Regions from separate parts of the Micromonospora sp. NPDC003241 genome, predicted to be linked through region 1. Evidence: riboswitches for the same ligand, from Rfam matches in the RefSeq annotation. Region 1 holds a riboswitch; the other holds the start of a gene.
The links. Region 1 has a riboswitch for S-adenosylmethionine ahead of ACWDVW_RS08730 (aminotransferase class V-fold PLP-dependent enzyme). Riboswitches for the same ligand answer to the same signal wherever they lie in the genome.

Region 1 (3,516 bases):
ATCACCGCCGACGTCGTGTCCGCCTTCGGCGGCGAGGTGTACGAGCAGCTCTGGGCCCCGCTCGGCGGAGTGTCGCACGAGGTCGGCACCATGCGGATGGGTCGCGGCACACCGGGCCGGGAGCGGCCGGGGGTGGTCGACGAGGACCTGCGTGTCGTCGGCCACCGCAACCTCTACGTCTGCGACCTGTCCGTCTTTCCCAACTCACCGGCGGCCAACCCGACGCTGACGTTGGCGGCGCTGGCACTGCGCCTCGCCGCCCACCTCAGCACCTGACGGCACACCCCGAGGACGACGAATGACTTCCGATGACCATTCGTTCGAGGAGTTCCCGCTCCGCCAGGCTGCACTGCACCTGGTGAAGGAGAGCCCGGAGGGACGCGCTCTGAAGAGGAGGCTCGAAGCCTTCGACGATCTCGATGACCCGGCGAAGGAGAAGGCCGCCGCGGAAATCCGGGAGGTCATCGCCGGCATCGTCGCGCGCGCAGTCACCGAAGAGCACCACCGCGCCGAGATGTTGAACGCCTTCGTCCATTCCAGAAGGGGTTCCGACGCGATCGTGTCCGACCCGGGGACGGAGGACCAACACCCGATCGTGACTCACGTGCTGGAGGTCGCGGAGGACATCCTCGCGGAACTGGGGAAAGAGATGTTGATCGAGGCGATCCTCCCCGGTGCGCACCTCGTCATCCCACCCGACGACTTCGTAAGAAGCCTCTTCACGGCCGTAGAGATGATCGAGATCCAAGAAGATCCGTTCCATCGACCGTGGTGACGCCGGCCGCCCGGAAGCTCACCGCACGACCTCGCGTAGCCCGTGCAGGAGCCGGTCGACGTGCTCGGCGGTCGTGCCGATGCCGATACTGGCCCGGATCGCGTACCCGTCGGTCGGGCGGCCGAGCCGCTCGGCGGCGCCGGCCAGCAGCTTCCGGGTGAGCGGGTGGGCGCAGAACAAGCCGTCGCGTACGCCGATCCCGTGCTCGGCGGAGAGGCGGTGGGTGATGTCGGTTGCCTGTCGGTCGGCGACGGTGAAGCTGACGATGCCGACCCGGTCGTGGTCGGCGTCGAACGTGCGCAGCTCCGCCACCTGCGGCAGGGTGTCGAGCCCGTCGCGCAACCGGGTCAACAGCTCCTGCTCGTGGCGGGCGAGAACGTCCGGCGCGGCGGCGGAGATCGTGGTGCAGGCCGCGGCGAGCGCCACCGCGCCCAGCAGGTTCGGGGTGCCGGCCTCGTGGCGCGCCGGGCCGGTCTGCCACTGCACCTCGGCGGGCTCGTCGCCGACGTGTCTGGTGGCCCCGCCACCGGACAGGTACGGGTCGGCGGCGTCGAGCCAGTCGGCGCGGCCGGCCAGGACTCCCGCGCCGAACGGCGCGTACAGCTTGTGCCCGGACAGCGCCAGGTAGTCGATGTCGGTGCCGGCCATGGAGACCGCGCGGTGCGGGGCCAACTGGGCGGCGTCGACGACGATCCGCGCGCCGTGCCGATGCGCGATCTCCGCGATCTCGGCTATCGGCCAGACCTCTCCGGTGACGTTGGACGCGCCGGTGACCGCCACCAGCACCGGCCGCCCGCTGCCCAGGTCGGCCAGTGCACGGGTCAGCCCGGACGTCACCTCGGGCAGGTCGGTGGGCACCGGCAGTCGGTGCACGTTCGGCCAGGCCAGGAGGTTCGCGTGATGTTCGCCGGCCCAGGTCACCACCGTGGTGTGCGCTGGCAGGGCCCGGGCGAGCAGGTTCATCGCATCGGTGGTGTTCCGGGTGAAGATCACGTGGTCGTCCGGCCGGATGTCGAGGAAGTCCGCGACGGTCTGACGGGACTGCTCGTATGCCAGCGTGCATCGGCGCGAGGCGGCGCCGGCGCCCCGGTGCACGCTGGCGTACCAGGGCAGCAGCTCGGTGACCGCGGCGGCGACCGCGGCGAGACAGGGTGCGGTGGCGGCGTAGTCGAGGTTGGCGTACGCGACGGTGGTGCCGTCGGACAGGCGGACCGGAAGGTCGTTGCCGAGCACGGCAGGAGCGATCGTGGGCACACTGGTCCTTCGTGACGGTGGACCCGTGCGGGTCCGCGCTTGCCTCTCCGGCGATCGCCGGCGGCCTGGTCCTCACCCGGAGGCACCCCACCGCGGATGTACGAGGGTTGCCGGTCAGCAGGCCGGGGCCTTGACGCTGACACTCATGACCGCTGCCGATGCTGCCACACCGGCGAGCGCCTCCGCCAGAGCGCTTCGCGCACCCGGCACGTCCCCGTTCGTACGACACCGGACGGTCCCCTGAGTCGTCCCTCCCGGCGCGGTGTGGCAGGTGTGCGGGAGGGACGGGATAGCCTGCCTGCGGTGTCCGGCGACCGCGTGACCGGAGGAGTCGATGCTTCGATGACGGCAGGGCGGCCGATGCCGACTCAGGAGGACGTGCTCGGGTATTTCGACACGCTGTCGAACTGGGGTCGGTGGGGCGACGACGACCAACTCGGCACGCTCAACCACATCACCGACGACGTCCGGTTGGCGGCGGCGCGAGCCGTACGCCACGGCCGGAGCGTGTCGTGCGCGTGGGAGGTCGCCGTGCCGGGAGAGATGGAGCGGTCGACGACGGCGTGCCCGTGCGCCGCCGACATGCCGGGCGCCGAGAACATGCCGCCCGCGTTCCACGCCGACCGGCGCTGGGGCTTCTCGTCCGAGCGGCTCAGCCTCTCGTTCCACGGCAACACCGTCACCCACCTCGACTCGCCGTGTCACATCTTCTGGGACGGCGTGATGTACAACGGGCGGTCGCACGCGGTGGTGGACGCCGCGACGGGGTCGGCGTGGGCGGCAGTCACGGCGGCGGCGAACGGGATCGTCACCCGTGGTGTCCTGCTGGACGTGGCGAGGGCCCGGGACGTGCCGTGGTGGGAGCCGGGGCAGGCCGTGTTCCCCGAGGATCTCGAAGAGGCCGAGCGCCGGCAGGGCGTACGGGTGGGGTCCGGCGACGCGGTGCTGTTGCGGACCGGCCGTGGTCGGGTCCGGCACGAGGGCGGTACGGCCGGCGGTGTCACCCAGGCCGGCTGGCACGCGTCCTGCCTGCCGTGGCTGCACGAGCGCCAGGTCGCACTGATCGGCGCGGACACCCCGCAGGATGTCCAGCCGTCGGGATACGACGACGTCCTGATGCCGGTGCACGCCGTGAGCCTCGTCGCGATGGGTCTGTGGTTGCTCGACAACTGCGACCTGGAGGCGTGCGCGACGACCGCCGCCGACCTCGGTCAGTGGGACTTCCATCTCGCCGTCGCGCCGGTCCGCCTGGCCGGGACGTCCGGCAGCCCGGTCAACCCGATCGCCACGTTCTGACCGGAGCGGGCCTGACCTCGACCGGCCCCCCATGTGCGGGTCGCGGCACGGGACGAGACGCGAATCCGACGCGGTGAGCGCACGGTTGCCCGGCCCGCCGCCACCACGCGCAGTGACTACGGTCACTCGCCGCCGTCCGACTCCGCGTCCCTGCGGCCCGGTGTGGTCGGCCGTGTGGACGTGGGTCGGCC
Region 2 (3,516 bases), on a different contig from region 1:
CAGCGAGGCGAGCTGGGGCAGCCTGCGCTACCTGTTGGCGGTGCCGGTGCCCCGGGCCCGGCTGCTGACCGTGAAGCTGCTGGTGGCGCTCGCGTACTCGGCGTTCGCGCTGGTGCTGCTCGCCGGCACGGCCCTGCTGATCGGCACCCTCCGGTACGGCTGGTCACCGCTGCGCAGCACGGTCGCCGCGCAGCTCGAACCCGGCGAGGGGCTGCTCCGCCTGCTCGCGGTGCTCGGCTATCTGGCGGTGGTGCTGCTGGTCGTCGCCGGTCTGGCGTTCCTGCTCTCGGTGGTCACCGACGCCGCACTGGGCGCGGTGGGCGGTGCGGTGCTGCTGTGGATCCTCTCCAGCATCCTGGACCAGATCACCGCGCTCGGCGCGATCCGGTCGTTCCTGCCGACCCACTACAGCACCGCATGGCTGGGGTTGCTCTCCACGCCGGTGCAGACGGACGACATCGTCCGGGGCGCCATCTCGGCGATCTGCTACGCCACCCTCTTCTGGGGACTCGCCTTCTGGCGCTTCACCCGCAAGGACATCACCAGCTGAGTGCGGCGTCGACGCCGCCGTCCGTCCGGTCGGCGGGCGTCGGCGTCGAGGCGGTTCGTTCCTTCCAGGCGCTGACTCCGATCCGGCCGGTGTTGCCGAGGTCGATCGGCCCCTCCATGTCGAGGTCCTGCCCCGGCTGGCCCTCGCCCGCCGCGATCTCCACCCGCGCCGCGTCGGTGGCGACCACGGTCGGGTCGTCGACCAGGTTGCGCCAGATCACGGCCGCTCCGGCCGCGTCGCCCGGTGCCAGCACCAGTGGCCGGGGTGGGTCGTCGAAGCCCGAGGCGATCCCTGCCGCGCCGGGGACCACCCGGACGGTGATCGGTACCCCCTCGCCGTCGTAGAGCCGCAGCGCCGGGTAGCCGTGCAGCCGGTACGGCTGGTCGCCGCAGTTGACCAGCTCCACGCCCATCGCCCGGAGCCCCATGGCCGCGTTGACACCGAGGTAGCGGATCAGTACGCCTGATTCGGGACAGACCTCCGGTCCGTCCGGGCCGGCCGTGGTCGGGCTCGTGGCCGGGTCGGCCTGCTCCGTCGGTCCGTCACCCGGGACGTTGCCGGACGCGTCGGTCGGTGCGCAGCCGGCGAGCAGCGCGAAGGCGGTCAGCAGCGCGACGAGCCGAGGACGCCGGTAGGCCCGGCCTCCGTCGCCGCGTCTCGTGGTCGTATCCGGCATCGATCCCCCGTGGATTTCTCGCATCCGCTCATCGTCGCATCACGGTCCTCGATCGTTCGGCGGGCAGGCGGGCAGGCGGGCAGGCGGGCAGGCGGGGTGGCGAGGCGGGCGCTTCGGGACGGCTTCCCGGCCGGTCGGGGACCGCCCCGCGTACCGGCTGGTGGGACGACGGTGGCCGCTTCCGGACCCGGGTGGGTGCGCGGCCCCGGATCGGATGACCGCGACTTGTTGCCGTCAGATGTCCACGGTGTACAGGGAGACTTACGGAGGGTGACCAAAAGGATCATCGTCGCGGGGGTTTCTTTGGGAGTCCCAGTCGCTACCATCGATGTGGGAGCGTTCCCAAAGGAAGAGATTGCATCGACAAACATTTATCAGTCCCGCATTCTGGTTGCCCTCGTCCATCCACAATGGAGGTTCCGGAATGCGTACTGACCGGTTCGGCGGGCCGGCCCTGTCCCTGTTCCGCATGGTCATCGGCCTGCTGTTTCTCTGCCACGGGTTGTCGTCCCTGTTCGGCGTCTTCGGCGGCGCCCGGGGGAGCGGCGAACCCGTCCCGCTCGGCACCTGGCCGGGCTGGTGGGCCGCGCTGATCCAGGCCGTCTGCGGTGCCCTGGTGCTCGTCGGCCTCTTCACCCGACCGGCGGCACTGGTGGCGTCGGGCTCGATGGCCTACGCCTACTTCGTCGTCCACCAGCCCGAGGCGCTGCTGCCGCTGCGCAACCACGGCGAGTTGTCCGTGCTGTTCTGCTGGTCGTTCCTGCTGATCGCGGTGCTCGGTCCGGGTAGCTGGGCGGTGGACAACCTGCTGCGCCAGCGCAACGGGGCCGCCCTGGACGTGAAGGCGGCCGAACGCAGGTCCGTACCGGCCTGATCCGGCTGGTGCGGCGACCAGGCCGACGCTCGTGCGCGACCCTGGACCGGGTTTCCTCCGGCACCGCCGGAGCCCCTCCGGTCCAGGGTCGTCGCGGTCTGGCAGGCGATGGCGGCGGTGAGGAATCGCTCACAGGCTGAGATCGAACGCTGACGAGCGCGCCGTGATTGCCTAGACTCGGCGGCACAACTGAATACCTCATCCAGAGGGGCTGAGGGATACGGCCCGACGACGCCCCGGCAACCACCCCGCGCGCTCATCGCTGAGCGTCCCGTGGGGCAGGTGCCAATTCCGTCCCCGCCGCAGGGTGCGATGTGGGGGAAGATGAGAGGACTCGGACATGACGTCGGCGCTCGCCCCTACCGGGATCGACACCACCACCAGCCCCGCCCGCGCCCTGGTCTGCCGCGCCTGTTCCGCCCGCTATCCGCTGGCCGCGCAGCATGCCTGTTACGAGTGTTTCGGCCCGCTGGAGGTCGACTACGACCCGGCGGCCCTCGCCAGCGTGACCCGCGAGCAGATCGAGGCGGGCCCGCAGAACATCTGGCGCTACGCGGCGCTGCTCCCCGCCGGCCAGGACCCGGCCACCCGGGTCACCCTGGACCCCGGTTTCACGCCGTTGGTCGCCGCCGATCAGCTCGCGGCCGAGCTGGGCATCACCGGTCCGCTCTGGATCAAGGACGACAGCGCCAACCCCACCCACTCGTTCAAGGACCGGGTCGTCTCGGTCGCGCTGACCGCCGCCCGGGCACTCGGCTTCTCCCGGTTCGCCTGCGCCTCCACCGGCAACCTGGCCAACTCCGTCGCCGCCCACGCGGCCCGGGCCGGCACCCCGTCGGTGGTCTTCATCCCCAGCGACCTGGAGCAGGGCAAGGTCGTGACCACCGCCGTCTACGGTGGTGAACTGGTCGCCATCGACGGCTCGTACGACGACGTGAACCGGCTCTGCGGCGAGCTGGTGGAGACCGACGAATTCGAGGACACCGCCTTCGTCAACGTCAACGTCCGGCCGTACTACGCCGAGGGCTCCAAGACGCTCGGCTACGAGGTCGCCGAGCAGCTCGGCTGGCGGATCCCGGCCCAGGTGGTCATCCCGATGGCCTCCGGCGAACTGCTCACCAAGGTCGACAAGGCGTTCAGCGAGCTGGTCGAGATCGGCCTGGTCGAGGCACCGGCCGGCGGGTGGAAGGTCTTCGGCGCCCAGTCGGCCGGCTGCAACCCGATCGCCACCGCCCTGCACGGCGGCGGCGACACCATCACCCCGGTCAAGCCGACCGGGATCGCCAAGTCGCTCAACATCGGTGACCCGGCCGCCGGCCTCTACGCCCTGGAGGCGGTGCGCCGTACCGGTGGCTGGATGGACTACGCCGACGACGACGAGATCCGGGCCGCCGTGCGGCTGCTGGCGCGTACCAC

Region 2: another riboswitch for S-adenosylmethionine. It lies ahead of thrC (threonine synthase); the one in region 1 lies ahead of ACWDVW_RS08730 (aminotransferase class V-fold PLP-dependent enzyme).

What each region holds. Positions count from the first base shown of each region.
Region 1 covers NZ_JBSFSO010000007.1:183,051-186,566, forward strand. The annotation lists gene ACWDVW_RS08720 (GMC oxidoreductase) at 1-276, shown strand, start outside; gene ACWDVW_RS08725 (hypothetical protein) at 299-775, shown strand; gene ACWDVW_RS08730 (aminotransferase class V-fold PLP-dependent enzyme) at 794-2,008, opposite strand; SAM riboswitch class IV at 2,060-2,180, opposite strand; gene ACWDVW_RS08735 (cyclase family protein) at 2,390-3,325, shown strand.
Region 2 covers NZ_JBSFSO010000042.1:50,955-54,470, forward strand. The annotation lists gene ACWDVW_RS26135 (ABC transporter permease) at 1-550, shown strand, start outside; gene ACWDVW_RS26140 (DUF4232 domain-containing protein) at 540-1,226, opposite strand; gene ACWDVW_RS26145 (DoxX family protein) at 1,651-2,100, shown strand; SAM riboswitch class I at 2,296-2,431, shown strand; gene thrC (threonine synthase) at 2,441-3,516, shown strand, end outside.